2 regions of the Benzoatithermus flavus genome follow, and region 2 is predicted to be linked to the other one. Evidence: riboswitches for the same ligand, from Rfam matches in the RefSeq annotation. Region 2 holds a riboswitch; the other holds the start of a gene.
What was found. A riboswitch is a leader RNA that binds a small molecule or an ion and turns the genes downstream of it on or off. The one in region 2 is predicted to bind thiamine pyrophosphate.
Positions count from the first base shown of each region.

Region 1: it holds a riboswitch for thiamine pyrophosphate, as region 2 does, so the genes downstream of both, thiM (hydroxyethylthiazole kinase) here and thiO (glycine oxidase ThiO) in region 2, are expected to answer to the same signal.

Region 1 is NZ_JBBLZC010000004.1:198,189-213,753, reverse strand. Features, by position in the region: gene coaE (dephospho-CoA kinase) at 1-240, opposite strand, end outside; gene U1T56_RS06160 (Maf family protein) at 237-857, opposite strand; gene U1T56_RS06155 (ATP-binding protein) at 875-2,227, opposite strand; gene U1T56_RS06150 (response regulator) at 2,233-2,928, opposite strand; gene U1T56_RS06145 (MarR family winged helix-turn-helix transcriptional regulator) at 2,925-3,416, opposite strand; gene U1T56_RS06140 (branched-chain amino acid aminotransferase) at 3,542-4,414, shown strand; gene U1T56_RS06135 (LOG family protein) at 4,458-5,051, shown strand; gene secB (protein-export chaperone SecB) at 5,104-5,595, opposite strand; gene U1T56_RS06125 (histidine phosphatase family protein) at 5,609-6,151, opposite strand; gene U1T56_RS06120 (Tim44/TimA family putative adaptor protein) at 6,436-7,137, shown strand; gene mltA (murein transglycosylase A) at 7,149-8,357, shown strand; gene U1T56_RS06110 (hypothetical protein) at 8,484-8,858, shown strand; TPP riboswitch at 9,128-9,239, shown strand; gene thiM (hydroxyethylthiazole kinase) at 9,284-10,069, shown strand; gene thiE (thiamine phosphate synthase) at 10,066-10,734, shown strand; gene thiD (bifunctional hydroxymethylpyrimidine kinase/phosphomethylpyrimidine kinase) at 10,731-11,552, shown strand; gene U1T56_RS06090 (TRAP transporter substrate-binding protein) at 11,549-12,631, shown strand; gene U1T56_RS06085 (ABC transporter ATP-binding protein) at 12,624-13,409, shown strand; gene U1T56_RS06080 (ABC transporter permease) at 13,406-14,170, shown strand; gene U1T56_RS06075 (ABC transporter substrate-binding protein) at 14,177-15,142, shown strand; gene thiM (hydroxyethylthiazole kinase) at 15,139-15,565, shown strand, end outside.
Region 2 is NZ_JBBLZC010000008.1:16,066-31,630, forward strand. Features, by position in the region: gene U1T56_RS09605 (cytochrome b) at 1-770, shown strand, start outside; gene U1T56_RS09610 (cytochrome c1) at 782-1,558, shown strand; gene U1T56_RS09615 (CBS domain-containing protein) at 1,652-2,095, opposite strand; gene U1T56_RS09620 (SRPBCC family protein) at 2,354-3,088, shown strand; gene U1T56_RS09625 (zinc-dependent alcohol dehydrogenase) at 3,088-4,272, shown strand; gene U1T56_RS09630 (MBL fold metallo-hydrolase) at 4,432-5,259, shown strand; gene U1T56_RS09635 (M10 family metallopeptidase C-terminal domain-containing protein) at 5,293-6,045, opposite strand; gene U1T56_RS09640 (PPC domain-containing protein) at 6,124-6,357, opposite strand; gene U1T56_RS09645 (pentapeptide repeat-containing protein) at 6,670-7,485, opposite strand; gene U1T56_RS09650 (hypothetical protein) at 7,575-7,826, opposite strand; gene U1T56_RS09655 (cold-shock protein) at 7,942-8,151, opposite strand; gene U1T56_RS09660 (MliC family protein) at 8,488-8,871, shown strand; gene U1T56_RS09665 (hypothetical protein) at 8,951-9,241, shown strand; gene U1T56_RS09670 (App1 family protein) at 9,342-10,595, shown strand; gene U1T56_RS09675 (hypothetical protein) at 10,694-11,164, shown strand; gene U1T56_RS09680 (thiamine phosphate synthase) at 11,080-11,784, opposite strand; gene thiG (thiazole synthase) at 11,781-12,575, opposite strand; gene thiS (sulfur carrier protein ThiS) at 12,579-12,785, opposite strand; gene thiO (glycine oxidase ThiO) at 12,782-13,924, opposite strand; TPP riboswitch at 13,964-14,066, opposite strand; gene U1T56_RS09700 (MFS transporter) at 14,109-15,350, opposite strand; tRNA gene U1T56_RS09705 (tRNA-Glu) at 15,522-15,565, shown strand, end outside.

The DNA of each region.
Region 1 (15,565 bases), on a different contig from region 2:
GCGCAGCGCCGCTGCGTCGCCCAGGACATGCCGGCCGAGCGCCCCGCGGTCGATGGACCGGTCGGCGGCGAGGACACCCGGAAAGGTGACCGCGACGGGAGCGACCGCCGCGCCGCCGGGGGCGAACAGCGCATGGACGACGGCATCGGCGTCGAACACGGGCACGCCATAGGCCCGGAACATGGCGGCGGCCCGGCTCTTGCCCATGGCGATCGAGCCGGTGAGCCCGAGCACGATCATCGCAAGAGCACGCCCTGGTCGCGCAGGAACTGGAGCAGCGGCAGGAGCGGCAGGCCCAGGATGGTGAACCAGTCGCCCTCCACCCGCGCCATGAGCTGCGCCCCCAGCCCTTCGAGCTGGTAGGCGCCGACACAGGCCAGGATGTCGGGACCGGCGGCTGCGACGTAGCGGTCGAGGAACGCGTCCGAGCAGTTCCGTACCCAGAGCCGGGCCACGTCGACGTGCTGCCAGATGCGGGAGTTGCCACGGAACGCCACCACGCCGCTCACGAGCCGGTGGCGCCTGCCGCGCAAGGCGGCGAGCTGGGCCCGCGCGGCCGCGGCGTCCTTGGGCTTCTCGAGCCACGCCCCCTCGAGCTCGAGGAGCTGGTCGGCGCCGACGACGATCGCGGGCTCCGGGGCCTGCCGGGCGACGAAGGCGGCCTTGAGCCCGGCAAGAGCGATGGCCGCCTCCTCGACCGGCACGGCCTCCGCCTGCAGCGCCTCGCGCGCCGCGGCCTCGTCGACCAGCGCCTCGGCCTGGGTGAAGGGCACGCCCGCAGCCCGCAGAAGCTGCGCCCTGGCAGCGCTCTTCGAGGCCAGGATCACGGGCGGCGCGGCCGCCAAGGTGATCTCCATGCCGGATTCCTCCATTCTCAGCCGGGCATGCGTAAGATGGCCTTGAGCCCGCCCTTGCGCGACCGGCTCAGCTTCAGATCGCCGCCGTGCGCCAGCACCACGTCGCGGGCGATGGTGAGGCCGAGGCCAGTGCCCTCGCCGGCCTTCTCGTCGAGGCGGACGAAGGGCTCCAGCACCTTCTCGCGCCAGGCCTCCGGGATGCCGGGGCCGTCGTCCTCGACCGCGATCTCGACCATGTCTTCCTTCTGCCGCACCGAAATACCGATCCAACGCCCGTAACGGCAGGCATTGTCGACGAGATTGCTCAGGCAGCGATGGAACGCGGTCGGCCGCAGCGGCATGACGATGGGCCGGTCCAGCATGATCTCGAGGGTCGCGCCGCTGCGCTCGGCCCGCTGCCGCATGCTCTCGAGGATGGGGCCGAGGTCGGTGGGCTCGACGCTCTCCCGGCCCTCACCACGGGCGAAGTCGAGATAGACCTCGACCAGCTTCGACATCTCCTCGACGTCCTGCTTGAGGCCCGCCAGCACCGGATCGTCGCCCGTCCCCATGAGCTCGAGCTCGAGCTTCATACGGGTCAACGGCGTCCTGAGGTCGTGGCTCACCGCCGCCAGCATCTCGGTGCGCTGGCTGATGTGGCGCAGGATCCGGTGGCGCATGAGGTTGAAGGCGTGCGCCGCCTGGCGGATCTCGGCCGCTCCGCGCAGGCGGAAGTCGCCGACGTCGCGCCCCTTGCCGAAGCTGTCCGCAGCCTTGGCGAGCTGGCGGATCGGGCGGACCTGGAGGCGGAGGAAGTAGATCGAGATGGCGCTCAAGACCACGGAGCCGCCGACCATCCAGCTGAACAGGAGCCAGGCCGTGGTGCTGGTGAGGCGCTTTCGCGCCACGACCACCTCGAGGAGCCCCGGCGCTATCTGGACGAAGACGGTGGCTCGGTCGGGATCCTCGGTCTCGAGGTCGACCGCGAACGGGTAATGCAGCCGTTCGGCGAAGGATTCCAGGATCTTGTTGTCGATGTGGCCGACATTGGGGTTGATGTCGGCTGCCGCCACCGCATCCTCGAGCCGGCCGCCGGGCACGAGCGTGATGGTGAGATCGGTGTTGCGGCTGGCATGCTCGATCAACGCCTGACGTTCGGTCGCATCGGGCGCGTTCTCGATCATCTCGGCGAGCATCGCCACCTCGCCCGCCACACCGAAGGCGAGCCAGCGGGTCACGGTGTCCCAGTGGCGGTTGTAGAAGACGAAGGTGAGGATGATCTGGAGGATCAGAAGCGGGACGACGATGATCAGGAGCGACCGCCAGAACAGGCTGCGCGGCACGATGAGCCGGTTCAGGAGCCGGCGAAGCTGCCTGATCTCTGCCAGCACGACGCTCAGCTCCCGAGCCTGAGCACGTAGCCGGAGCCGCGCATGGTCAGGATGTAGCGCGGCTGGCGCGGGTCGTCTTCGATCTTGCGCCTGAGGCGTGCCATCTGCACGTCGACCGCTCGGTCGGATCCGGCCACGACACCTTTCTCGCCGAGCTCGGCCCGGCTCAAGGCCCGGCCGGGCTTGGCCGCGAGCGCCTGGAGCAGCGAGATCTCGCCGGTGGTGAGATGGATCACCTCCTCGTCGCGCTTGAGCTCGGCCGTGCGCCGGTTGAAGGTGAACGGGCCGAAGCGGATCACGTCGTCAGTGCGGGCGGCCTGCACGCGCCTGAGGATGGTCGCGATCCGGAGCAGGAGTTCGCGCGGCTCGAAAGGCTTCGGCAGGTAGTCGTCGGCCCCGGCCTCGAGGCCGGCGATCCGATCCTCGGGCGTTCCTCGCGCCGTCAGGAGCAGGATCGGCACGTCGCTCTCGCGCCGCAGCTCCTCGGTGAGCGAGAGCCCGTCCTGACCCGGCATCATGATATCGAGCACGACGAGGTCGAAGGCGAGGTTCTTGAGCTTGGACTTGGCCTCGACGGCATCGGCCGCCGCGGTGGCGTAGTAGCCGTTCTGGACGAGGTAGCGGTGCAGGAGCTGACGCAGCCGCGCATCGTCGTCGACCACCAGAATGTGAGGCGCTTCCTCTTCCGCCGCTGTGCTCATCGCGTCCTCATCCCCGCCGTCAGTCGCCGCAGGAGGTCGCGCCGCGGCTCGCCCAGAAGATCGAGGAGCACGCGCTGGAAGCCCTCGACCGCGGTAGCGCCGGCACTCTTGAAGGCGAGCCTGAGGCGCCGTTTCTGCAGCGCCTTGATCTCGGCCAGGAGCGCCGCCGCCTTGTCGGTGAGGCGCAGAGGCCGCTTGCGCCGGTCCTGTGTGGTCGTTTCCTGATCGATCAGGCCGCTCTCGGCAAGACGCTTCAGATGGCGCGAGAGGGTCTGCTTGCTGACGCCCAGGACGGCGCTCAGCTCCGCCAGGGTGATCCCGGGCTGGCGCTCGATCAGGAAGAGCGTATGATGATCGATCTCGTCGATGGCGCCTTGCGCGCGCAACGCCTGGGCATCGAGATTGAGCTGATGGCCGACGAAGTAGAGCAGCTCGAGACCGCGATCGAGCTCCTCCTCGCGCAGGAACAGGGGGTTCGGTGAAGCCATTTTCCAGCAGGTGCAGGCTGCGGCGCCGTTGATTGACACATATGAGGGGCGGTGATAGCGATCGCAATCCTCAAATCTTGCAGCATTTTAACCTCAACGTCGCCTTCCCGCGCAGGGGCCTTGCCATGTCGCAGCTAGTTCCGTTCGACGATCGTGACGGCTTCATCTGGATGAACGGCGAGATGGTGCCGTGGCGCGAGGCGAAGATCCACGTGCTCACCCATGGCCTGCACTACGGCTCCTGCGTCTTCGAGGGCGAGCGCTGCTACAACGGCAAGGTGTTCAAGAGCACCGAGCACAGCCAGCGTCTGATCGACAGCGGCCGCATCCTGGGCTTCGAGGTCCCCTACTCGGTGGAGGAGCTCAACGCCGCCAAGGACGCGCTGATCCAGAAGATGGGCTTCAAGAACTGCTATGTCCGCCCGCTCGCCTGGCGCGGCTCGGAGCAGATGGGCGTCTCGGCGCAGAAGTCCAGGATCAACGTCGCGATCGCCGTCTGGGAGTGGGGTGCCTACTACAGCGATCTGCGTCTCACCAAGGCGGTCTACGACCGGCCCGCCCCCAACACCGCTCCGGTGCACGCCAAGGCCGCGGGTCTCTACATGATCTGCACGATCAGCAAGCACGCGGCCGAGGCCAAGGGCTTCGGCGATGCCTTGATGCTGGATTATCGCGGCTACATCGCCGAGACCACGGGTGCGAACATCTTCCTGGTGAAGAACGGCGAAATTCATACGCCGAAGCCCGACTGCTTCCTCAACGGCATCACCCGGCGCACGGTGATCGATCTCGCGAGGAAACGCGGCTACGAAGTGATCGAGCGGCACATTCTGCCCGATGAGGTCCGTGACGCGCAGGAGATCTTCGTCACCGGCACCGCCGCCGAGGTGACGCCCGTGCGGGCGATCGACGATCTGAGCTACCAGGTGGGCCCCGTCACCCGGCAGCTCATGGAAGACTTCCACAATCTCACGCGCGGCGACGCCAAGGCCGCCTGACGCGCCGCTTCCGTCCTTCTCGCTCATAGGGGAGCGGCGTCTCGTGGCCTCCGCTTTCGGCAGCGGCGCCGGCTCCTCCGGCGCCGTGTTCAGCGTCGGCGTCTTTTGCGGCTCGCGACCGGGCAGCAACCCGGTTTACGCTGCGGCCGCGGAGACCCTGGGCACCGGGCTCGGCCGCCGGAGCTGGCGGCTCGTCTATGGCGGCGGCGATGTCGGGCTCATGGGAACCGTGGCGCGCTCGGCGATGGCGGCAGGTGCCACGGTGCTGGGCGTGATCCCCCAGCGCCTGCTCGATCGCGAGGTCGGCAAGCGCGACATCACCGAGCTCCACGTCACCCGCAACATGTTCGACCGCAAGGAGCAGCTCATCGACGAGTCGGACGCGTTCGTGGCGCTGCCGGGCGGCCTCGGCACGCTGGACGAGATCCTGGATGCCGTAACGCTGCGCCAGCTCGGCTATCACGACAAGCCGATCCTGCTCGTCGATATCGACGGCTTCTGGCGGCGCGTCCGCGTCGTGCTCGAGCATTTCGTCGCCGAGGCGTTTGCGGACGCCAGCGTTCTCGCGCTCTGCGAGCTCGTGCCGGACGTGCCCGGGACGCTGGCGCGGCTCGAAGGCATCGCCCGCGGGCGTTGACGGCTTGCGGCATGCCCCTCCCCGCCCTCCCGGGGAGGGGCGGAGGGAAAGCTCAGGCCTGGGCTTCGCCCGCCTGCTGCACGCGCCGGCGATAGAGCGTCACGAAGTCGATCGGGTCGATCATGAGCGGCGGGAAGCCGCCGTCGCGGGTGCAGTCCGCGACCACGCGCCGCGCGAACGGGAACAGAAGGCGCGGACACTCGATCAAGAGCAGCGGCTGCAGGCTGTCCTCGGGGATGTTCGCGAGCGCGAACAGGCCGCCATAGACGAGCTCGATCAGGAACACCGCATTCTCGCCCGACTTCGCCTCGATGTGCAGATCGAGGATCACCTCGAACTGCTCATCTCCGATCTGGCCCGCGCGCACATCGACGTTGATCTGGATCTCGGGCCGCGGCTGGTTGGGCTGAAGGCCGAACGGTGCTCTCGGGTTCTCGAACGAGAGGTCCTTTACGTACTGGGTGAGGATGGCGAGGCGCGGGCCCTGCTGCGCCGCGGCATCGTCCTGGCCGCCGCCATTGCCGCCTTGGGTCTGATCGGTCATCGAGGCTGCTCCTTCAGGTAAGGGATGCCGCCTCGGCCAGATCGAGGCGGATGAAATCGGTGTTGTGGAGCTCCGCACCGGTGAGGCCGCGGATAAAGCCCCAATGGCTTACCACGGCGACTTCGTGCCGGTCCGGCAGGAGACGCATCTTGGCACGGAAGGCGGCGCAGCGCGCACCCAGGCTCTCCCAGCTCTCGATCACCCCGCCCCACCACACCTCGTCGAGACCGGAGAAGTCGAGCTGCGGCCAGAGCCGGGCGAGCTCCGCGGGCGGGCTGCCGAGGTCGCAGGAGAAGGCGCAGCGCTCCCGTACCAGAGGATCAACGGTGATCGGCAGATCGAGCGCCTCGGCGATGATGAGCGCGGTCTGCAGCGTGCGTCGGTAGGGGCTCGCGATCAACCGGCGCACGCCTTCGTGACGCAGCCGCTCGACCGCCCGGCGCGCCTGCTCGATTCCGGCCGCGGTGAGGGGAGGATCGGGCAGGCCGACATCGATCCGGCTCCAGCCGAAATGCTCGTTCCACGCCGATTCCGCGTGCCGGATCAGCAGAGTCATGCGGTCGAGATCTCCTGCGACGCCCTCCGCCAGGATCGGGCGCCGGCTGCTCACGGCCCGCGAGCGGTCGGCGGTTTCGCCGTGCGCCCTGCGGTGGCCGTGCGTGGGCCTTGTAGAGAAGGGAACGGAGGCGACGCAAGAGGAGCCGACCCCCCTTGCCGCCCGGCCGGTTGGTTTTTGCGGCACGGGGACTATATAGTGAACGAGCACCGGGCCGCACGGGTGTCGTGCGCGGGCGGCCTTCCTCGCCACCCTCCGCCCTCGGCGGTCAGTGATCCAGCGTGATGTCCGACGGCTTCGCTTATCTCGACATCCTCTTCTTCGCGATGATTGCCGCGTTCATCGCGTTCCGTCTGCGCAGCGTGCTCGGCCGCAAGACCGGACACGAGCGGCCGCGGGTCGATCCGATCAGCCAGCGTACGGCTGCCCGGGCCGGCGAAGGCCGGAGCGCCCCCGACAACGTGGTGCCGCTGCCGGAGCGGACACCCGCCTCGCCGGTCGAGGAGCCGGCCCCGGGCAGCATCGCTAGCGAGACGGTCCGGGCCGAGCTCGCCGCCATTCGGCGTGCCGACCCGAGCTTCGATCCGCAGCATTTCCTGCAGGGTGCCAAGGCGGCGTTCGGCATGATCGTCGAGGCGTTCGCGAAGGGCGACAAGGCCACGCTGCGTCCGCTCCTGGCCGACGAAGTGTTCATGCAGTTCGCCGGTGCCATCGATGCGCGCGAGCAGGCAGGGCGCGTCCTCTCGACCGAGCTCGTCGCCACTCGCGATGTCGAGATCGTCGCGGCGGTGCTCGTGGGTACGCGAGCCAGGATCACGGTCCGGTTCACGAGCGAGCAGATCAACGTCACCCGTGATGCCGCCGGCGAGATCGTCGAGGGCGACCCGCGGCGGATCGACACGGTCGTCGACGTTTGGACCTTCGAGCGCGACGTCCGCTCGCGCGATCCGAACTGGCAGCTGGTCGAGACGGGCGTGTCGATCTGATCCGATCCGACGTGATCGGCCGGCTTCCCCTCTCCGCACGACTCGTCGTGGCGCTCGCAGTGCTGCTCGCGCTCGCCGTGGCCTGCACCGAGCGGAAGAAGGGGCCGCCCGCCCTCGAGCTCGAGCCCGTGAGCTTCACGGCCCTCCCCGGCTGGGAGGACGACGATCCGCGCGAGGCGCTGCAGGCCTTTCGCGCGAGCTGTGGCCAATTCGCGCGCCAGGCGCCGGAGACGCGCCTCGGTGGAGCCGGCGGCTTCGCCGGCAGCGTCGCCGACTGGCTGCCCGCCTGTGTGGCGGCGGATGCTGCCGCCCGGGTCGGGACGCCCGAAGCGGCGCGCGCGTTCTTCGCGGCCGAGTTCGTTCCCTTCCGGGTGACGGACCGCGGTGACCCCGAGGGCCTGTTCACGGGCTACTACGAGCCGCTGCTCTCGGGCTCGCGCACGCCCGATGCGCGCTTTCGCTACCCGCTCCTGAAGCGGCCGGCCGATCTCGTCACGGTCGATCTGGGTGCCTTCGATCCCGAGCTCGCCGGGCGCCGCATCGCCGGCCGGGTCGAGAAGGGCAGGCTCGTTCCCTATCCCGATCGGGCGAAGATCGAGAGCGGTGCCCTTGCCGGCCGCGACCTCGAACTGCTCTGGGTCGACGATCCGATCGCGCGCTTCTTCCTCGAGATCCAGGGCTCGGGCCAGATCCGCCTCACGGACGGCGAGACCGTCCGGGTCGGCTACGCCGATCAGAACGGTCATCCCTATCGTGCCATCGGCAAGGATCTCCTGGAGATGGAAGCGATCCCCAAGGAGCGGATGTCGATGCAGGCGATCCGGGAATGGCTCGAGGCCCATCCCGACCAGGCACCCGAGGTGATGGCGAAGAACCGCTCCTACGTGTTCTTCCGCGAGCTGCCGGACCTCGCGCACGCTTCCGGCCCTCTGGGTGCCCAGGGCGTGCCGCTCGTTCCCGGCCGGTCGCTCGCGGTCGACCGCAAGTTCCTGCCGCTCGGAGCACCGCTCTGGCTCGACGCGACCGCCCCCTATCCCGACGGCAACCGGCCGCTGCGTCGTCTCGTCGTGGCCCAGGACACCGGGGGCGCCATCCGCGGGCCCGTGCGGGGCGACCTGTTCTGGGGGGCCGGGCCTCTGGCCGAGCATCTCGCCGGCCACATGCAGAGCCAGGGGCGCCTGTTCATCCTCCTGCCGCGGCGGCTGGCGCCGACGAGCTGAGCGTCGGCTGTCCCTCGCGCGAGGAGAAACCGATCCGGAGCGCTCCTTGGTATGCTGACGGGTCCGGCACCGGGCAGGCTCCGACCGGTTATGCTCCGCAGCCACCACGATTAGGGAGCTTTCCCCATGAACAGGCTCTGCCACCGCTCGGTGGTGCGGCTCGCCCTGTTCGTCGCACCGCTGGCGCTCGCCGCCTGCGCTGGCTCGTCCTCGGATCACGGCCGCGGTATGTTCGGCCTCGGCTCGCTCACCGGGAGCGACGAAGGCCGCTCCATCAGCTACCGCTGCAACGACGACCGGAGGCTCCGCGTCACGCTCAACGAGGATCGTGACCGCGCCACCGTCGAAGCCGGCGACAGGACCTACCGGCTCCGGCTGCGGGACCGGGAGGGTGACGAGCGCCGCTACGGTGAGGACAACGTGCAGCTCACCGTGGGTGACGGAAGAGCCTATCTGCGGGTCGCGGGCGGGCGCGACTATGCCGATTGCAGGGAGATCTGAACGGGTGCGAGCAGCTGCGGCGGGCGCGGCCGACAGGCGGCGAAAGGGCACGCGCCGGAGACCATGGCAGTAATCGCGTACCCGGCGCTTCGTCTCCTGCGTCGGGCCGAACCCGCCACTGGCCCGAAGAGCCGAGGAAAGCTCGCCGGCTGAAGCCTCGACCACCTCGACCGTCTCATCCGCGGCCGAACGCTGGCCCGTTCACCCGATTGTCCCGGGCAGAGCGCGCCGCGCCATTGCCAGCCGCAGCCTGCCTCTCTACATAAGGTCGCATCTCATCGGGGTGTCCGGACATTCCGTCCGGGCTGAGAGGTGCTGCGGCACGACCCGTCGAACCTGATCCGGCTCATACCGGCGAAGGGAATTGAGATGCCGAATGCCGCCTTGGTCACCGATCCCTCGCCTCTTCGTCGCGCGAGGGAGGCATGACGGTCCCATCTGTGCCCGAACCGGCCGCGGCGGCGCCCGCCGCCGTGTTCCCGGCCGCAGCCGGGCTCCTCGCACGGGTGCGCGAGGAGCGGCCCATGGTCCATTGCCTCACCAATCCCGCAGCGCTGACGCTTTCGGCCAACGTGCTCCTCGCCGTCGGTGCCGAGCCCAGCCTGAGCGCCGATCCCGAGACGGTCCGCGACTTCGTCGCCGGAACGAGCGCTCTCGTCGTCAATCTCGGTATGCTCGATCCCGCACGCGAGGCGGCGATCCTCGCGGCGACCGAGGCGGCGCCAGAGCTCGGCCGGCCCTGGCTGCTCGATCCCGTCAAGGTCGAGCTGAGCCCGAGCCGGCGGAAGTTCGCCCGCCGCCTGCTGGCGCGCCGCCCGGCCCTCGTCCGTGGTAACGCGGCCGAGATCGCGTGCTTCGCCGAGGGTGGGGATCCCCGAACGCTCGCCTGCGCCGCCGGCACGGTCGTCGCCCGGACCGGACCTTCGGATCTCGTCACGGACGGGGCGCGCACGGCCGAGATCGCGAACGGCAGCCCGCTCATGGCCGCGGTCACGGCGGTGGGCTGCGCCGCTTCGGCGCTGGCCGGCGCCTTCCTCGCCATCGAGCCCGATTCTTGGACCGCCGCCGTGGCAGCGCTCCTCGTCATGGGCGTCGCGGGCGAGCTCGCCGCTGCCCGCGCGCGCGGCCCCGGCAGCTTCGCGGTCGAGCTTCTGGATGCGCTCTACCGGCTGGACGAGCGCGATCTCCTCGAACGGGGACGGGTGCGATGAGCCCACCGCTCGATCTTCGCGTCTACGCCGTGCTCGACCCGACCCGCTGCCGGGAACGGCCACTCGCCGCGATGGCGGCGGCCGCAGCACGGGGTGGCGCCACCCTCGTCCAGCTCCGCGACAAGCGCACCCGGACGCGCGAGGTGGTGGCGGCGGCGCGGGCCGTGCGGGCGGCGCTCGAGCCCTTCGCCGTGCCGCTCCTGATCAACGATCGGGTCGACGTGGTGCTCGCCGTGGGTGCTGCGGGCGTGCATCTCGGCCAGGACGACATGGCGCCCGAGGATGCGCGGCGCCTGCTCGGACGCAAGGCGATCATCGGTGCGACGGTCCATCATCCGGACGAGGCCGACCGGATCGAGTCCGGCATCGTCGACTATGCCGGCATCGGGCCCGTGTTCGTCACCACCAGCAAGGCGAGCGAGGACCCGCCGATCGGACCCGCCGGGCTCGCCCGGCTCGTCGCCCGGCTGCACGGCAGGCTGCCGCGCTTTCCCTGCTGCGGCATCGCCGGGATCACGCACCTGAATGCCCATGAGGTGATCGCCGCCGGCACCGACGGCGTCGCCGTGATCGCCGACATCTTCATGGCCGACGACGTCGAGGCCGCGACGCGGCGTCTGCGCGGCGTGGTCGACGAGGCCCTTGCCCGCAAGGAGAGCGCATGACCCCGGTAGCCCTCACCATCGCCGGCTCGGATAGCGGCGGCGGCGCCGGTATCCAGGCCGATCTCAAGACCTTCTCGGCGCTCGGCGTCTACGGTTGCTCGGTGATCACCGCCCTCACCGCGCAGAACACGCTGGGCGTGCAGGGCATCCATGCCGTCGATCCCGCCTTCGTTCGCCAGCAGATGGATTCGGTGTTCGGCGATCTCGCCGTGGTCGCGGTCAAGATCGGGATGCTCGGCACGCCCGAGATCATCGCCGCCGTGGCCGAAGGGCTCGCGACCTGGAAGCCGCGCTGGATCGTACTCGATCCCGTAATGGTGGCGAAGAGCGGCGACAAGCTCCTGCTCGACGAGGCCGTAGCAGCCCTGCGTGAGCGCCTGCTACCCTTGGCCAGCCTGATCACGCCGAACCTGCCCGAGGCCGGTGTGCTCCTGCACGAGCCGCCGATCGGCGAGCGGCGGCAGATGCCATCGGTCGCGGCCCGCCTGCAGGGGCTCGGCCCCAAGAGCGTGCTCCTCAAGGGCGGGCATCTGCCGAGCAGCGAGGAGAGCCCCGACCTGCTCCTGCACGGCGGCGAGCTCTACTGGCTGGAATCGCCCCGCATCCACACCCGCCACACCCACGGCACGGGCTGCACGCTCTCGGCCGCGATCGCGGCCCTTCTCGCCCGCGGCCGGCCGCTGCCGCAGGCGGTGGCCGAGGCCAAGGAATGGCTCGCCGCCGCCATCGCCGCCGGCGACACGCTCGGCATCGGCCACGGTGTCGGTCCCGTGCACCACTTCCATGCCCTCTGGCCACAACTGGAGATCGCCCCGTGAGCGCTGCCACCCGTCGCCGGCTGCTCGCGGCCGGTACTGCCGCCGGCACGCTCGGCGCACCCGCGGTGTTGCGGGCGCAAACGCCCTTGCGCTGGCGGATGGTGACCTCCTGGCCGCGCAATCTGCCCGGCCCCGGCATGAACGCGCAGCGCCTGGCCGACCGGATCGCCCGGATGAGCGGTGGCCGGCTCATGGTCCAGCTCTATGCCGCGGGCGAACTCGTACCGGCGCTGCAGGTGTTCGATGCGGTCTATTCGGGTGCGGCCGAGATGGCGCACACGGCCTCGTTCTACTGGGCCGGCAAGGTCAAGGCCGCCTCGTTCTTCACGACCGTGCCGTTCGGGCTCACCCCTGCCGAGCACGCCGCCTGGATCGAGCACGGCGGCGGGCAGGCGCTCTGGGACGAGCTCTATGCGTCTTTCGGCATCAAGCCGTTCATGGCCGGCAACTCGAGTTTCCAGATGGGCGGCTGGTTCAAGCGCGAGCTGAAAGGTCTCGCCGATCTCGAAGGGCTGAAGCTCCGCAGCGCCGGGCTCGGCGGCGAGCTGTTCCAGCGCTTGGGCGCGGTCACGGTTGCCATGGGCGTCCCCGACATCTACCCGGCGCTGCAGAACGGCACCATCGACGGGGTCGAGTTCCTGGGTCCGGCGAGCGACCTCGCCGCCGGCTTCCACCAGGTCGCGAAGTTCTATTACTGGCCCACCTTCACGAAGCCCAATGGTACCGCCGAGTGCCTGGTCGGCCTCGGAGCCTGGCAGAGCCTCCCGGACGACCTCAAGGCGGTGGTCGCCAACGCCTGCGCCGCCGAGAATGCCTACACGCTGGCCGAGGCCGACTGGCGCGACGGCCAGGCGCTCGCAACGCTGGTCGAGCAGCACGGCGTGCAGCTCCGCCGCTGGCCCGCCGATATCGTGGCAGCGGCGCGGCGCGCGAGCGAGGAGATCCTGGCCGGCTTCACCGCCGGCAGCGACCTCGACCGGCGGATCCAGCGCTCCTATCAGGAGGCGCGGCAGCGCATCGAGTCCTGGTCGCGCGTCTCGGCCGAAGCCTATCTCGGCTCGCGGGGTGGCGGTGCCTGAGCCCGGATCGGGAGCATCCGCTCCTACCGCGCCCGGCCTCACCGTGGGTGTGCGCAGGCTCGTCTACGACGGCACGGTTCTGTTCGAGAACATGCGCTTTCGGCTCGAGGGAGCTCTTTGGACCTGCCTGCTCGGGCCTTCGGGTGTCGGCAAGACCAGCCTCCTTCGCCTGATCGCGGGCCTCGCTCCCGGTGCCCTCGTCGTCACCGACGATGGCCGTGGGCTCGAAGGCCGGGTGGCGCTGATGGCGCAGCAGGATCTGCTCCTGCCCTGGCTGCCGGTGATCGAGAACGTCATCCTGGGCTACCGCCTGCGCGGCACCACGCGCGCCGAGCGGCGGCGCTTGCGCGACCAGGCGCGAGAGCTCCTCGCCCGTGTGGGCCTCGAGCGCCATGCCGAGGCGCTGCCGGCGGCCCTCTCGGGCGGCATGCGCCAGCGCGCGGCACTCGCCCGCACGCTCATGGAGGACCGCCCGATCGTCCTCATGGACGAGCCGTTCTCGGCGCTGGACGCCATCACCCGCCATCGGCTGCAGGAGCTGGCGGCCGGGCTCCTCGCGGGTCGCACCGTGCTCCTCGTCACCCACAATCCCCTGGAGGCGCTGCGGCTCGGCCACCGGCTCTACGTCCTGAGCGGCCGCCCCGCCACGCCGCGCGGGCCGCTCCTGCCCAAGGGCCCCCCGCCGCGCGATCCCGCCGATCAGGCACTCCTGGCGCTCGAAGCCGAGCTCCTGAGGGAGCTGACCCGCTCTGCGGCGCTTCTGGAGGAAGCGTCGTGAGTCGATTCTTACGCCCGCTCGTCACCGCCGCCGGCATCCTCCTCGCCTGGGAGCTTCTGGTCCGGGCGGCGGGCCTGCCGCCCTTCATCCTGCCGGGCCCCGGCCGCGTGCTCACGGCACTTGCAGCACAGCACGAGCTCATTCTGCGCCATGCCGCCGTGACGCTGAGCGAGATCGTGTTGGGCATCCTGCTCGGCAGCCTGTTCGGCGCGGCCAGTGCCGTGCTCATTGCCGCCTCACGTCATGCCCGGCGCTGGCTCATGCCGCTTCTGGTCGTGAGCCAGGCGCTGCCGGTGTTCGCGCTCGCCCCCCTTCTCGTGCTCTGGCTCGGCTACGGCATGGCCTCCAAGGTCGCGATGGCGGTCATCATCATCTTCTTCCCGGTCACGGCCGCCTTCCTCGACGGGCTGCGCCGCACCGAGCCGGGGTGGATCGAGCTTGCCCGCGTCATGGACGCGAGCGCTTTCGCCATCCTCACCCGCATCCGCATCCCGGCGGCGCTGCCCGCCCTCGCCTCGGGCCTGCGCGTCGCCGCCGCCGTGGCACCGATCGGGGCCGTGGTCGGCGAGTGGGTCGGCTCCTCCGCCGGTCTCGGCTACCTCATGCTCCACGCCAACGCCCGCATGCAGGTCGACCTCATGTTCGCGGCGCTGCTCGTGCTCGCGGTCATGGCGCTGGCCCTGTGGCTCGCCGTCGATCGGGGGGCTCGGGCGGTCGTGCGCTGGCAGCCCGAAACCCTCGCCCACGATCATCAGGGATGACCGAGAATGGCATCAGCCATTATCACGAAACGCCTGGCATTCGCTCTCGCCTTGTGTCTCGCGGCTCTTCCCGCCGCGGCGGCCGACAAGCTCACCGTCGTCCTCGACTGGTTCGTGAACCCCGATCACGCGCCGCTCGTCGTCGCCCGCGAGAAGGGCTTCTTCGAGGGCGAAGGGCTCGACGTCGAGCTCGTCGCCCCGGCCGATCCCAACGACCCGCCCAAGCTCGTCGCGGCGAAGCAGGCCGACATCGCGGTCTCCTACCAGCCGCAGCTCCATCTTCAGGTGCAGGAGGGCCTGCCGCTGGTCCGGATCGGCACGCTCGTCGCCACCCCGCTCAACAGCCTCGTCGTCCTGAAGGACGGTCCGGTAAAGCGGATCGAGGATCTGAAGGGGCGGAAGGTCGGCTTCTCCGTCGGCGGCTTCGAGGATGCGCTCCTGGGCGCCATGCTCGCCAGACATGGCCTGAAGCTCGACGACGTCGAGCTCGTCAACGTCAACTTCTCGCTCTCGCCCTCGGTGATCGCGGGCCAGGTCGACGGCGTGATCGGCGCCTTTCGCAATTTCGAGCTCAACCAGATGGACCTCGCCGGCCATCCCGGCCGCGCTTTCTATCCCGAGGAGGAAGGGGTGCCGGCCTATGACGAGCTGATCTATGTCGCGCATAAAGACGGCCTCGCCCGGCCCGAGCTGCGCCGCTTCCTCGCCGCGGTCGAGCAGGCGACGCTCTGGACCCTGAACCACCCGGACGAGGCCTGGAACCTGTTCAAGGCCACCGACAAGGCGCTCGACGACGAGCTCAACCACCGGGCCTGGAACGCCACCCTTCCTCGTCTCGCCCACAGCCCGGCCGCCCTCGACGACGGCCGCTACCGGCGGTTCGCCGTCTTCCTGAAGGCGCAGGGACTGCTGAAGGCCGAGCCGCCGGTCGCGAGCTACGCCGTCGACCTGCTCGCGGAGAAGCAACCATGACCGGCTTCGTCGCCGAAGGGGTCGAGCGGGTGCGCCGCGAGGCCCCGCTCGTCCACAACGTCACCAACCTGGTCGCGATGACGCTTTCCGCCAACGTGCTGATCGCGGCCGGCGCTTCGCCGATCATGTCGGCGGCCCCCGAGGAGGCGGGCGAGCTCGCGGCCCTCTCGGGTGCGCTCGTCGTCAACATGGGTACCCTCACCCGCGACTGGGTGGAGGGGGCCGAAGCCGCCGTCGCGGGTGCTCGCACCGCGGGGAAGCCCTGGGTGCTCGACCCCGTAGGCGCGGGTGCCACCGCCTACCGGCGCGAGATCGCGGCCCGCCTCCTCGCCGGCCGGCCCCGGATCGTGCGCGGCAATGCGTCCGAGATCCTGGCCCTCGAGCGGGGTGCGAGCGGCGGCAAGGGGGTGGACAGCACCGCGG
Region 2 (15,565 bases):
TCACCTGGCTCTGGGGCGGCTTCTCGGTCGACAACCCGACGCTCAACCGGTTCTTCTCGCTCCACTACCTCCTGCCGTTCGTGATCTTCGCCGTGGTATTCCTGCACATCCTGGCGCTGCATCAGTTCGGCTCGAACAATCCGGTCGGCATCGACCTCACGAAGAAGGACAAGATCCCCTTCCATCCGTACTACACGGTGAAGGATCTGTTCGGCCTCACCATCTTTCTGATCTTCTTCAGCTTCTTCATCTTCTTCGCGCCGAACTATCTGGGCCATCCGGACAACTACATCCCGGCCAACCCGCTCTCCACGCCGGCGCACATCGTCCCGGAGTGGTACTTCCTGCCGTTCTACGCCATCCTGCGCTCGATGATCTACGAGCAGCTCTTCACGCCGCTCTCGTTCCTCGCCTGGTTCGGCATCTCGGCCAAGCTCGCCGGCGTGCTCGCCATGTTCGGTTCGATCGCCTGTCTGCTCGTGGTGTCGTGGCTCGACACCTCGAAGGTGCGCAGCGCCACCTTCCGGCCGATCTACAAGTGGGTGTTCTGGCTCCTGGTGATCGACTGCATCGTCCTTACCTGGGTCGGCGGCCAGGTGCCGACCCGTGGCGTGGTCTGGATCGGCCAGTTCGCGACGCTCTACTACTTCCTCCACTTCCTCGTCATCCTGCCGCTCCTGGGCAAGCTCGAGCGCCCGCTTCCGCTGCCCGCGAGCATCGACGAGCCGGTCCTCGGCCGTCGCGGCGTGGCGGCGCAGCCCGCGGAGTGAGATCGATGCGCATGGCAAACCGTCTCTTCGCCGCCACCGTCGCAGCCTTCGCCGTGACCGCCGGCCTTGTTCCTTCGCCGACCGAAGCCGCCGAGGAAGGCATCGTCACGCGGCATCTGCACTGGCCGACCGACGGCTTCTTCGGCAGCTTCGACCGGGCGGCCGTACAGCGCGGCTTCCAAGTCTATCGCGAGGTCTGCTCGGCCTGCCACAGCCTCAAGTACGTGGCGTTCCGCAATCTCGCCGACATCGGCTACGACGAGGAGCAGATCAAGGCGATCGCGGCCCAGTACCAGGTCACGGACGGGCCGAACGACCAGGGCGAGATGTTCCAGCGTCCGGGCCTGCCGTCCGATCGCATCCCCGGTCCCTATCCCAACGAGCAGGCCGCCGCAGCCGCCAACGGCGGCAAGGCGCCGCCCGACCTGTCGCTGATGGCCAAGGCGCGCGAGGGCGGGATGGATCACATCTACAGCGTGCTCACCGGCTACGAGGAACCGCCCGCCGATTTCACCATGCCGCCGAGCGGCTACTACAACGTGGCGTTCCCAGGCCACGTCATCGCCATGCCGCCGCCCCTGAACCCGGACCAGGTGACCTATGCCGACGGCACCAAGGCGACCGTGGCGCAGATGGCGCAGGACGTGTCGCAGTTCTTGATGTGGGCCGCCGAGCCCAAACTCGAGGCGCGCAAGCAGACCGGTATCAAGGTGATCCTGTTCCTGGTCGTGCTCACGGGCCTCACCTTCGCGCTCAAGCGCAAGGTCTGGGCCGACGTGCCGCACTGACGCCGGACGGCCCCCGCGCGATCGCGAGACGAAGGGAAGGGGCGGACCCGTGCGGGCCCGCCCCTTCCTTCGTCCGGCGCCGTGCCGCACCGGTCAGTGCTTCTGCTCGCTCTGGTCGTGCGGCCCGCCCGGCTCCTTGATGCCGGTCACGGCCGTATCGGTGAGCGAGCTATCGCCCTGGATCGCGATGTCGCCGAGAGAGACGATGCCGACGAGCCGCTTGTTGCGGTCCATCACCGGCAGCCGCTGAACCTTGAGACGGGCCATGTTCTTGACGACGTGGTCGAGCTGCTCGTCCTCGTAGCAGTACTTCACGTCGCGGGTCATCGCCTCCTCGACCCTGGTGTCCGGGCCTTTGCCCTGGGCCACGGCGCGCACCGTGATGTCGCGGTCGGTGATCATCCCGACGAGCCTGTCGCCCTGGGCCACGGGCAGGATGCCGGCATCGAGGTCGGCCATCAGCCTGGCGGCCTCGCGGATCGTCACGTCGGGGGTGGTGGTCTTGACCGTGCGGGTCATGACGTCGCTGACTTTCATGGCTGCCTCCGTGTGATCACGGCCATTACCATAGCCGTCACGCGGCCCAGGGAAGTCCAAGGGCTGCGCGGTACGGCTGCCTAACGCCCGCCTCCTTGGGGGGTTCCGCCGAGGAAGCTCGGCCTTCGGCCGATCGATCGGCACCCTGGGAGTGCCGGACCAGGTGCCCCGGCTCACCTCGTGGAACCTGCCCTTTCACCCGTCGTTGGAGAGGTCGTCGGGCGCGGACGGCGCCGGGACCGGATCTGGAGCGGAGCCATGGCCACAGCCCCTTACGCGCAGCGCAGCGTCCCCGATCTTCTGAGCGATCCGACCCGCCTCGCCTGCCTTCTCGGCGGCGGCCTCCTCACCCTCCTGGGCGCGCGTCGCGGTGGCATGCTGGGCGCGGGCCTGGTGCTCGCCGGCGGGGCGGTCGCCTTCAAGGGCCTCGCCGATCTGCCACTCGCCGGCGAGGGTGGCATGCTCGAGGAGGGGCTGCACCGGCTCGAGCGCACCCTGCCCACCGGTGCGGTCAAGATCGCCCGCAGCATCACGATCGGCCGGCCGCGCGAGGAGGTCTGGCGCTTCGTGCGCGACCTGTCGGGGTTTTCCCGCTGGGCGCGCCACGTCGAGAGCGTGATCACCACCGATGACGGCCGCAGCCACTGGATGGTCCGCGCCCCCGGCGGCACGCGGATCGAGTGGGACGCGATGATCGAGGCCGAGAGCCCGAACGAGCGCATCTCCTGGCAGACCCTGCCGGGCAGCGAGATCCGCCACGCCGGGGTCATCACCTTGCGCGACGCCCCCGGCGGGCGCGGCACCGAGCTGATCTTGCGCCTGAACTACGAGGCGCCGGGCGGTGTCCTCGGCCGGACCATCGCCCGGCTCATGGGTGAGGAGCCCGGCATCCAGGCACGGGACGACCTCCGCCGCCTGAAGCAGCTCCTCGAGACCGGCGAGATGGCGACCAACGCGATGCGGCCGGAGGATGCCGGCCGGGAGAGGTTCTGATGCGCGCCTTGTGCTGGAACGGGATCGACGATCTTCGGACCGAGCGCGTGCCCGATCCGGGGATCGTCAATCCGCACGACGCCCTCGTCCGGGTGAAGCTGTCCTCGGTCTGCGGCTCCGATCTCCACCTCCTGGGCGGCTTCGTGCCGACCATGAAGCCCGGCGACATCATCGGCCACGAGTTCCTGGGCGAGGTGGTCGAGACCGGCAGCGAGGTCAAAAAGCTCCGCCGCGGCGACCGGGTGATCGTGATCTCGATCATCGGCTGCGGCCGCTGCTGGTTCTGCGAGCACGATCTCCATTCCTTGTGCGACAACACGAACCCGAACCCGAGCGTCGCCGAGACCGCCTACGGCCACGCCACCGCCGGCATCTTCGGCTACAGCCACGCGTTCGGCGGCTATGCCGGCAGCCACGCCGAGTACATCCGCGTCCCCTTCGCCGACGTCGGCGCCTTCAAGGTCCCCGATGGCGTGCGCGACGAGCAGGCCGTGTTCGTCTCGGACGCGGTGCCCACGGGCTTCATGGCGGCCGATCTCGCCGGAATCGAGCCCGGCGACGTGGTCGCGGTCTGGGGCTGCGGCGCCGTGGGGCAGATGGCGATCGCGAGCGCCTTCTTTCTGGGGGCGGAGCGCGTGATCGCGATCGACCGCTTTCCCGACCGGCTCCAGGCTGCGAACGAGCGCTACGGGGCCGATATCGTCAACTACGAGCAGGCCGACGTCTATGAGGTCCTCATGGAGACGACCGGCGGACGCGGCCCCGACCGCTGCCTCGACTGTGTCGGCCTCGAGGCCCACAGTCCCGGCCTCGGCCACTACTACGACAAGGCCAAGACGGCGCTCATGCTCGAGACCGATCGGATCTCGGTCCTGCGCGAGGCGATCCGCTGCTGCCGCAAGGGCGGCACGGTGTCGGTGATCGGCGTCTATGGCGGCTTCGTCGACAAGTTCCCGATGGGAGCGGTCATGAACAAGGCGCTCACCATCCGTGGCGGCCAGCAGCACGGCCAGCGCTACGCCGAGCGCCTGTTCGGCTATATCCGGAACGGCAAGCTCGACCCGTCCTGGCTATTGACCCACCGCCTGCCGCTCGAGCGCGGGCAGGAGGGCTACATGATGTTCAAGCACAAGGAGGACCGCTGCCTGCGGGTCGTGTTCGACCCGACGCTGGAAGCCGCCTGAGCGGGCTGTTATCCTCCTCAGGAGTGGAGTGGCAGGTTCATGGGTCGGATCGTCGTCGAGGGGCTCGCCGAGCAGATCGCGGCCGAAGCCGCGGCTTGAATGGCGCGGCCGGTTCCGCGAGGCTGAGCGTTCGCTGGACGAGGAAAGAGGAGCCCCGCCATGCACGCCATCTGCACGACCTGCGGTACGCAGTTCGCAGCCAGCGAGGCGCCGCCCGAACGCTGTCCCGTCTGCGAGGACGAGCGCCAGTACGTGGGCTGGGGCGGCCAGCGCTGGACCACGCTCGAGGAGCTGCAGGGCGCCCACAAGCTCGCCGTCCGCGATCAGGGCGACGGCCTTCTCGGCCTCGGCATCGAGCCCAAGTTCGCGATCGGCCAGCGTGCGCTCCTGGTGCCGGCGCGCGCCGGGAACGGCGGCCCCGGCCGCAACGTCTTGTGGGACTGCATCAGCCTCGTGGACGCGGCGGCGGTGCGCGTGATCGAGGCCCTGGGCGGGCTATCCGCGATCGCCATCTCGCACCCGCATTACTATGCGTCGATGGTGGAATGGAGTCGCGCCTTCGGCGGCGTGCCGATCTGGCTCCACGCCGCCGACCGCGAATGGGTCGTGCGCCCCGATCCCGCGATCCGCTTCTGGGACGGCGACGCGCTGGAGCTCGGGCCGGGCCTCACCCTCCTGCGCCTCGGCGGCCACTTCGCCGGCGGCACCGTGCTTCACTGGGCCGATGGCGCCGAAGGTCACGGCGTGCTGCTCGCCGGCGACATCCTGCAGGTCGTGCAGGACCGGCGCTGGCTCAGCTTCATGTACAGCTACCCGAACTACCTCCCGCTGCCCGCCGCCACGGTGCGGCGGATGGCGGCGATGCTCGATCCCTACCCGTTCGAGCATCTCCACGGCGCCTGGTTCGATGCCGCGGTGCAGGGCGACGCCAAGGCGGCCGTGAAGCGCTCCGCCGAGCGTTACCTGCGGGCCCTGGGCGAAGGATGAGAGCGAGGCACCCTCATCCCCCGACCGGCCGGCTCACAGCACGAAATCGGTAGCGGTGAGGGCGATCTTGCCCGTGAGCTGGATCTCGAAGTCCGCCACTTTGTCCCCGTTCACGTCGCCCTGCACGATGGTGTTGCCGCTGTCATAGAGGTAATGGAGCTGGCCCGCGGCGGTGAAGCCCTTGGTGCCGATGAAGGTGAAGGCCTGATCGCCCGCAATGCCGCTCTTGGCGTCGATCGAGACGAGGTCGATCCTGTCGCTGCCGCGCTGGAAGTCGGCGATGATGTCGCGGCGGCCGAGGCCGACGCCGGTGTCGCCGAGATTGATGTCGAACACGTCCTTGCCGGCCTCGCCGTACATCCGGTCGTAGCCGGAATCGCCGGTGATCCTGTCGTCGCCGACACCGCCGTAGATGGCATCGTTGCCCGCACCGCCGAACAGCAGGTCGTTGCCGGCAAGGCCGCGCAGCTCGTTGGCGCCGCCGCTGCCACGGATCTCGTCGCCATAGGCCGAGCCGATCGCGTTCTCGATGCCGTAAAGCCGGTCGAGCTCGCTGCCGCGCGTCGCCGTGCCGGTTGCCAGATCGATCTTGGTCGCGACACCGCTGACCTCGACGCTGATCGTGTCCGTGCCCGCACCGCCGTCCAGGAGATCGTCTTGGTCACCGTCGAAGCTTGCCCCTTCGGTATAATCCTGATCGACCGCGATCACCTTCGCATCGGTGAAGGACGTGCTCGCATCGAGCGACGCTTGGATCGTGTAGGCGGAAGGCGTTCCATCGTACACCGTGTTGACGCCACGTGCATCGAGGTAATAGATGCCCGATGAGCGAGCAGTGAAATCGAAGCTTGCTTCGTAGGAAATTCAGTAGAATTTCTCGTGCGCATCAACAGATTTGATGACGTTCCCGTTCGCGTCGCGCAAGGTCAGCGAGTAGATCGAGCCATACTCGCCATCGACACGGAAGGCATAAGACTGACCTTTGTTCAGGTAGATCCTGAACCAGTCGGAGTCGCCATCCCGATCGAAGTCGCTCTCCGACGCCACCCCGAGCATCAATGTGGCATCGGTGCCGATGTTGCCAGGAATATCCGTCACTGATTCATATCCTCGATTGACCGCTTAAAGCGTAATCAGAAGGATGTTCATAGCGTCCAGGTTGTCAATCATTGCTCCGGCGGTCCTGATATGCCCTATCGTATCGGGACGGGTCCATGATGCAGGCGCGTCCCGAATGCCGGAATGATTTGTCATTCCAAGAAAATAAACCTATAGTCAAGGCATGACGACCTGCCAATCTCCGGCCGGTCCCGCAGCCCGATGGCCGCACCGAGCTTCCATCGGGGAACATCCCCACCGGCACGAGCGAACCCGACCTCGGCAGCAGCTACTCGCTGCCGAGCGTCCGCTTCAGTCGAACACCGCCCGATCGGCATTCCTGGCCGCGTCCAGGCCTTTGATCGTCTCCTTGCCGACGAGCTTGCGCAGGATCGTGTCGGTGAGGTCGGCCCCGGTGAAATCGGCCCCGATGATGCTGGCACCGGTGAGATCGGCGCCGCCGAGGTCGGCTCGGGTCAGATCCGCACCGTCGAGCCGGGCCTTGCCGAGCTTGGCGAAGGCGAAGTCGGCGCGCGCCAGCCTGGCGTCGGTGAGATCGGCCGCTTCGAGCACCGCCCCCCTGAAGCTCGCCCGCATCAGGCCCATGGACTGGTTGCGCATGTCGGCGGACCCGTCCGCCGCGCGCAAGGAGGCGCCGCGCAAGGAGGCGTTGTCGAAGCCGGCCGCGATCCTGGCCCGGTCGAGCCTGGCCCCGTCGAGCTTCGCGCGCAGGAGCTGAGCCTGGAACAGGCCGGCCTCGGTGAGGTCGGCCTGGGAGAAGTCGGCCTCGAGCGCCCAGGCGAGATCGAGCCAGGCACCGGCGAGGCGGGTGCCCTTGAGCGTGGCGCGGTTGAGCCGCGCCCAGCGCAGATCGGCCGCGGCGAGATCGAGGCCCGAGAGGTCGAGCCCGTTCAGGCTGCGGTCGTGGAGATCGACACGGCCGTTGCGCGCGACCGCCTCCGCCGCCATCGCCGCCACCTGCTCACGGGTCAGCTCGGCCTTGACCATGCGCGGCGAATCGAGGTCGACGTGCCGCATCATGTCCTGGGCGCTCGGTCCCCGCTGCGGGATACCCGCCGCAAAGGCCGTACCCAGAGCACCTTCCAGCAACCGCCGCCGCGTCGTCATGGCCATCGCCCGTCCGGCGGGATCCCCGCAACGGGGTTCCCCGCGGTCTCGATGCTAGCCGATCCGAGCTTGCGCCGGGAAGGCCGGGATCAACCGGCGGCGCTCTCCGCCTCGGCCGCAGCCGCCGCCTGTTTCTTGCTGCTGCGCGCGCGGCGGTTCTGCGCCAGGCGCTCCTGCTTCGCCGCCTTCCTCGCCGAGAGTTCGGCCTCGATCGCCGGCAGCACGGCCGCGGCCGAGGCGCGCTGCTGCGCCGAGCCCGCCTCCTTGAGACGCACGGCATTGGCGTGCAGGTTGTTGAGGTCGGCATCCGCCATACCCGGCAGCTTGTCGACGAGGCTCATCGAAGTCCTCCGCTCGCTCGCCGGCCGCGGTGCGGCGCGGCATTCCTGGTCCCAAAACAGCGACACCCCCCGGAAGCCCGGAGGGTGTCGTCTGGCCGAGGCTGCGATCGCCCTGTTAGGAGGCGCGCTGCAGCTCCTCGGCCGAGCTCTTGCCGTTCTTGCCGCGTACCAGACGGTACTGCACGCGGTCGCCCTCGCGCAGCTCGCCGAGCCCAGCCCGCTCCACGGCGGAGATGTGGACGAAGGCGTCAGGGCCGCCCTGGTCGGGGGTAATGAAGCCGTAGCCCTTCGTCGCGTTGAACCATTTGACCGTGCCGGTCTGCATCAAATCACCTCGGTAGGTGGGTCGTGCACGCCGGGCGACAGACCGCGGCGTGAGGTGATCTCTGGCGTCTGTCCTGGAGAGTGGCCGGTAGAACCGGTCGGCCGGAAGAGCGGGTAGAGAACCTGAAGCTAAGATGGAACGTGCCGTGTCTTTCCGCAAGGGCAAATCGGCAGGAGCATCACCACGCGAAAGCCGGCCGAAGAAACAGCGGAATTGGCCGCTCCCGGCATACCGCCGTAGGCTTCTGATCCCTTCACCCATCCTCCCGCGCGATCTAGTCTCGAGGGTGGACGGTCCCGGCTTTCCGCTGGTCCGCCTGCCTGTGAAGGTGCCGCCATGGCGAAGGATCGCCGTCTCAGCGCCATGCTGCCCTCCGCCGGGTCCGGTCGTACCCGATCCGGACCCGGCGTGGCGCTGGCCGGATGCCTCGTGCTCCTCGCCGGCTGTGGCCGGGGCGAGGCCCCGCCCGCGTCCGTGGCCGACCTCGCCTGGCGCTGCGCCGACGGCCACGTGCTGCGGGTCCTGTTCCAGGAGGAGCAGAACAGGGCGGTGCTCACCACGAGCAAGGACGCGCTGACCCTCACGCGCTCGCCCGCCGACCGGGGCCGCCGCTTCACCGCTCCGGGCTGGGAGCTCTGGGCCGTGCGCGACGAGGCTCTGTTCACCTATCCGGGCGGTGTCCAGACCTACTGCCGTTACCGGCCCTGGTTCGATTCCTGACCGGGCCGCGCGCCCGAGCTTTCCATCCGGGTTCTCCTGCGCCATCATCGCGCGAGCCCGGCCTGCACCCGGAGGGGAAATGCCCTCGCCCGTCCCGCGCTCTTTGATCGCCCTCGCTGCCGCCGCCATGATCACGGAAGGCCCGACCCCTGTCCCCGGTGCTACCGTGCCCGAAGCGCGTTGGCATGGAGCGCCGGCCCGATCGACGCAGCCTGCACCTTCCGTCGAGGTCGTCCTTCCCCTGGATGCGGGCGGCCTCGGCCCCTGCGCCGACCAGAGCCGCCATCCCGGCCGCGCGCGCGTCGACAGCACGGGGCCGTTCGATCTCGAGACCGACGCCACGATCCCACCAGCCGACCTCGGCTGCTGAGTCTGCGTGCAAGGCCGGCTCGTCTCGCAACCCCGGCCGCGTCTCGGTGTTAGCAGGATCGGGCCCGTGACGGCCGAGCCGAGGCGTTCGGGGAAAAGGAATGAGGCTCGCCACCAGTCTGACCGATGCGGCCCGGAGCGCGCTGCGCTTCCTGGCACGCCCCGTCCATGTCGTACGAGACGACGGCGGCGTCGTGCTCCAGCCCTATCGGGGCTACGGCTCGAAGGAGGAGATCTTTCTGATCGGCCGGGTGTTCCGCGAGCCGCCGCGCCGCGCGGAAGGTGCGCCTTTGGGCAGCCTCGCCCGGCTCGGCCGTCACCTCTTCCGCCACGGCATCGGCGCGGCACCGGTCCTCGCCCGCTTCGGCGGCGCGGAGCAGCGGGTGGTGACCGACGCGGACGGCTATTTCCGCATCCATCTCGAGATCGCGCAGCCGCCGCCCGATGACCGACTCTGGCATCCCATCCCGCTCGAGCTGTTGCAGCCCGTGCGGCTCGAGGTGGAAGGCGAGCTGTTCATCCCGCCCACACGCTGCCGCTCCGTCGTGATCAGCGACATCGACGACACGATCATGGAAAGCCGGGTCGCGAGCCTGCCCCGGATGCTGTGGCGACTGTTCCTGCAAGGCGCGCACCACCGGCTCGCCTTTCCCGGCATGGCGGCGCTCCTGCGGGCGTTCCATCGGGGCGCTTCGGGCGAGGCGTTCAACCCGATGCTCTACGTCTCGCGCAGTCCCTGGAGCAACTACGAGATCCTGGACGAGTTCTTCCACCTCCACCTCATCCCGGTCGGCCCGCTCCTGTTCCTGCGGGAATGGGGTATGACGCTGCAGAACCCGCTGCCCCGGCGCGGCAAGAGCCACAAGCTCGACATGATCCGCCACATGCTCGCCCTCTACCGCGAGCTGCCCTTCGTCCTGATCGGCGACAGCGGCCAGCGCGACCCCGAGATCTACACGCGTCTCGTCCGCGAGCATCCCGGCCGCGTGCTCGCCATCTACATCCGCAACGTCAGCCGCAGCCCGGAGCGCCGGGCCGCGATCGAGGCGCTGGCGGCCGAGGTCGCGGCCGCCGGCAGCAGCCTGCTGCTCGCCGCCGACAGCCTCGCCATGGCCGAGCACGCGGTCGAGCACGGCCTGATCGCGGCCGAAGCCCTCGCCGAGGTCGCCGCCGAGCGTGCACAGGAGCCCGAAGCACCCGCACCGGCCACGACCCGCACCATCGTCCGTCCGACACCGGAGAAAACGCGGGCCGCGGTCGAGCGCGGCCGGCTCGATCAGGCTCTGGACCAGGGGGCAGCAGGTGGGACGCCGCCCAACGTCGTGGTCGAGCCGGAGGACAGCCGCCGCCTCTGAGCAGGTGCGCCGGGCATGGCCGATGCCCGCGAGGCTGTGGGAACGGCATCGCGGGCGTTCGTCGGCCCTTCCTACCCGCGAGCGCGAGGAACATGCCCATGCCGCGACGCCCATCATCCCTGCTCGGTGCCGCGATCCTGCTCGGCGTTGCCGCCTGCGCCAGCGTGCCGGTCGAGACGGACCGCACGGTAGCGGGCGATCCGGCCGAGGTGCGCAGTCGCATCGAGGCCGAGATCATCCGGCTCGGCTTCACGCGGACGACGGACGGCACGAGCGGCGTCGTCACGGCATCGCGCAGCGGAACGCCCGCCGCCTGGATGTCCTGCGTGCCCGAGATCGTGGGTCAGGAGGACCCCGAGCGCCGCATGGTGACGGTCCAGAGCCGCCACGGCACGGTCCGCGTCACGCTCGAGCCCGCCGCGGGCGGGACTCGCGTCGTCATCGCCACCGACTTCACGGGCACCTACCGCAACCCCTACACAACCTATCCCTTCGAGAAGCCCTGCCGCTCCACCGGGGTGGTCGAATCCCGTCTGTTCGCTGCCGCGAGCGCCGGCCCGACATCCTGACCCTCTTTCAGGGCATGGAGAATGGCCCGGGTGGCCGCGGCCGGGTCGTCCGCCTGCATCACGGCGCCGACGACCGCCACGCCGGCGGCGCCCAGCGCCCGGCACGCCGCCGCCGTCGCCGCGGTGATTCCGCCCAGCGCCAGCACGGGCAGCCCGGCCGCGGCCGTGGCGGCACCCAGCCGCGCGAGACCGCCGCTGTCGCCATGGCCGGGCTTGCTCAGCGAGGGCAGGACCGGGCCGAAGGTGACGTAGTCCGCTCCGGCAGCGCCGGCCGCCGCGATCTCGGCCGGGTCATGGGTCGAGATCCCGATGACCGGTTTCGGCCCGAGCCGCGCGCGCGCCGCGGCGACGTCAGCACCCGCGGGCAGATGCAGCGCCGGCAGGCGCAGGTCTGCAGCCGCCTCGAGATCCGCATGGACGCCGATGCAGGCCCCGCAAGAAGCCGCGCGCTCGAGAAGCCGGACGAGAAGCCGCCGTCTTTCCGAGGGCGGCAGGTCCCTCTCGCGCAGGCTCACCCAGCGGCAGCCGCCGGCGAGTGCTGCCGCCACCACCTGCTCGAGCGGCCGGGACGCGAGCTTCCGGTCGGTGATCAGCAGCAGGCGATCGGGCAGCCGGCTCACTCGATGAGACCGAGCTGCGGGCTCGACGCCTCGGCGTAGCGTCGCCGCGGGATCCGTCCGGCCGCCCTGGCGCCGATCCCGGCCTCGACCGCGTGGCGCATGGCGGCCGCCATCCGCACCGGATCGTGCGCCTTCGCGACGGCCGTGTTGAGCAGCACCCCGGAGCAGCCGAGCTCCATCGCGAGCACCACGTCCGAAGCGGTGCCGATCCCGGCATCGAGGATCACGGGCACGCCAGCGCGGCTGCAGATCAGCTCGAGATTGTAGGGGTTCAGGATGCCCATGCCCGAGCCGATCGGCGAGCCCAGGGGCATCACCGCGGCGCAGCCCACGTCCTCGAGCCGGCGGCACAGGACCGGATCGTCGGTGCAGTAGGGGAGCACCACGAACCCATCGCGCACGAGCGCCTCGGCTGCCGTCACGAGCTGCTCGGCATCGGGGTAGAGCGTCTCCCGGTCGCCGATCAGCTCGAGCTTGACCCAGCTCGTGCCGATGGCCTCGCGCGCGAGCTGGGCGGTAAGGACGGCATCCTGGACGGTGGTGCAGCCCGAGGTGTTGGGCAGGAGCCGGTAGCGGTCGCCCAGCACGTCGAGCAGGCTGCCGCCATAGGCATCGAGGCTGATCCGCCGGATCGCCGCCGTTACCACCTCGGCCCCGCCGGCCTCGAGGGCGGCCGTCAGCACCTGTTGATTCGGGTAGCCGGCCGTTCCCATGAACAGCCGCGAGCGCAAGGCCACCCCTGCAATCTCGAGCCGGTCGCCGCTCGGGGCGCCGTTCGTCTGCCCGTCCATGGCTCAGCCTCCGACGGAGAGGCGGATGATCTCGACGCGATCGCCCTCGGCGAGCCTGGCTCTGGCCCATTCCTGCCGGTGCACGACGACACGGTTGACCGCCACCGCCAGGCCGCGCGCCCGCTCCTCGAGCCCGCACTCGCGCAAGAGCTCGGCCACCGTCTCGGCGCGCACGGTCTCCTCGCTGCCGTTGATCCGGACCTTCTTCATGCCGATGCCTCCTCGCTCATGGCCGGCGCTCGCGACCCGTGCCGGGCGAACCGCTCGAGGCCGAAAGGCCGGATCTCGGGCGGGCGCTCGCCCGTGAGCACGAGCCGGGCCGTGGCCTCGATGGTGATGGGTGCGAGCAGGATGCCATTGCGGTGATGCCCCGTCGCCACCGTCAGCCCCGCCACCGGGGTCGGGCCGATGATCGGCGCGTCGTCGGGCGAGCCCGGCCGGAACCCGACCCACATCTCCTCGATCGGCAGCTCCTCGATCGCCGGCAGCGCCCGCCACGCGCTCTCGAGCAGCGCCAGTACGCCGCCCGCGGTGAGCGTCGCATCGAAGCCTCTCTCCTCGACGGTCGCACCCACGATCAGCCGCCCGTTCCGCCGCGGCACCAGATAGACCTTGGGCGCCCAGACCACGTGGCGCAGGAGCGGTGCTGCCGGGTCCATCCGCAGCGCCAGCATCTGCCCCTTGATCGGCCGTACCGGCGGCAACGCTTCCGGCGGGATGCCCTGGATCCGCCGCGACCATGCGCCCGCGGCGAGTAGCACCGCATCGGCGGGCAGGCACCGCTCGGCCGCGCGCACGCCCGTCACCCTGCCACCCTCGATCACGACCGCCTCGACCGGGGATGCCTCGTGCAGCCTGCCGCCCGCCGCCGTGAACGCCCGGACCAGCGCCGTCACGAGGGCGCGGTTGTCGACCTGATGGTCGTGCGGGCTTAGGACGGCGCCGGCGATCCCGGGCCGCAGGAACGGCTCGCGCTCGCGCAGCTCGCGCGCCCCGAGCCAGCGCAGCTCGATCCCGAGCCGCTCCTGGAACGCGACGTTGGCCCGAAGCCTGGCGAGATCGTCGCGGGTCAGCGCCAGAACGAGGGTGCCCTCCTCGCGCAGGTCCGGATCGATGCCGGTTACCGCCCGCAGCTCCTCGGCGAAGCCGGGCCACATCGCCTGGCTCGCCCGCGTCAGTGCCAGCAGGCCTTCCTCGCCGGGCTCGGTCTCCACCCCGGCCGCCAGCATGCCGGCCGCGGCCCAGCTCGCACCTCGTCCGGCTGTGCCGGCGTCGAACAGATCGACCGCGCAGCCGGCCTGCACCAGGCGCCAGCCGACGCCCAGGCCCACGACACCGGCACCGATGATGCTCACCCGCTGCGGGTGCTTCGCCGCAGCCTCGAGGACGGGTTCGATCGGAGCTCTCCGTTCGCTAGCATTACCTAGGTCACGTTCCGTGGGTATGCTCTCAGCCGACCGGCGATGCCGGTCAGCACCCCAAAGCTCGTGCCCGCATAGTCCGCGATCGGCGCTCCCGAGGCAAGCCCCGGCGTCAGGTCACGAGACGGTCCCGCTCTCTCAAGGCAGGAAACCAGCGTGCCCACAGGCCCGCGACGACCAGCGTGCCGATGCCGCCCACGACCACGGCCGGCACCGCCCCGATCAGGGCCGCGAGCACGCCCGATTCGAACTCGCCGAGCTCGTTGGAGGCGCCGATGAACACGGCGTTCACGGCAGCGACCCGGCCGCGCATGGCATCCGGCGTCTCGATCTGCACCAGGGTCTGCCGCACGAACACGCTGATCATGTCGGCGGCCCCCATGACGAACAGGAAGAGCAGTGACAGAGGCAGGCTCGTCGAAAGGCCGAAGCCGATGGTGGCGAGGCCGAACACGGCGACGGCTTGGAACATCCGCCGGCCCGTGCGCCGCGACAGCGGCCGATGCGCCAGGAGCACCGCCATGACCACCGCCCCTACGGCCGGCATGCTGCGCAGGATGCCGAGCCCCCACGGGCCGACATGGAGGATGTCGCGGGCATAGATCGGCAGGAGCGCCGTCGCTCCGCCCAAAAGCACGGCAAACAGGTCGAGCGAGATGGCGCCCAGGATCGCCGGTCGCGAGCGGATGAACCGGATCCCGGCGAGGAGCCCGGTCCAGCTCGCCTTCTCCTGTATCCCTCGAACGCCGCGAGGGTGCATGGCGAGGAGGAGAAGGAAGGTGAGGGCGAAGCAGAACGTCGCCGCCGCGAACACGACCGTGCCGCCGAAGGCGTAGAGAACGCCGCCGAGTGCCGGCCCGGCGATGGTCGCGGTCTGCCAGGCCGAGGAGTTCCAGGCGACCGCGTTCTTGAAATGCTCGATGGGGACGAGGTTCGGTACCAGCGCCTGCCCCGCCGGGTTGGCGAAGGCGCGCGCCGTGCCGAAGAGCAGGATCAGGGCGTAGATCGGCCAGACCGGGGGCGTGTTCTGTCGGGCGACGAGGAGGAGCCCGGCGGCGCTCGCCATGGTGAGGGCATAGCAGAGCAGGAGCACGCCCCGCCGGTCGAACCGGTCCGCGACGTGGCCGGTGAGGAGAGCGAAGCAGATCGCCGGCAGGAAGCCCGCGAGACCGACGAGCCCGAGGGCCAGGGGATCGCGGGTCAGATCGTAGACCAGCCAGCCCACGGCCACGGTCTGCATCTGGATCGCGAGCGCCGAGAGGAACCGCGCGGCGCAGTAGAGCGCGAAGTCGCGGTGACGGAAGGCCACCCATCCGGAAAGGCGCTGTTCGTGGGCGCTCGTCGTGTCCTGCATCTGCCCGATCCACCTTCTGGCAGCACCCGAGAGGGCATCGCCGCCTGCCCCGAAACGGGGCTGGGCACGATGCGCCGGAGAGCGACACCTGACAATGCCGGCCCGACGCGCTGGCCGCGAGCAGGCATCGGGCTTGATTTTCCCGCTCGGGCTCGCTAGCTCTCGGCCAGCGTCCCCATCGTCTAGCGGTCAGGACACAGCCCTTTCAAGGCTGG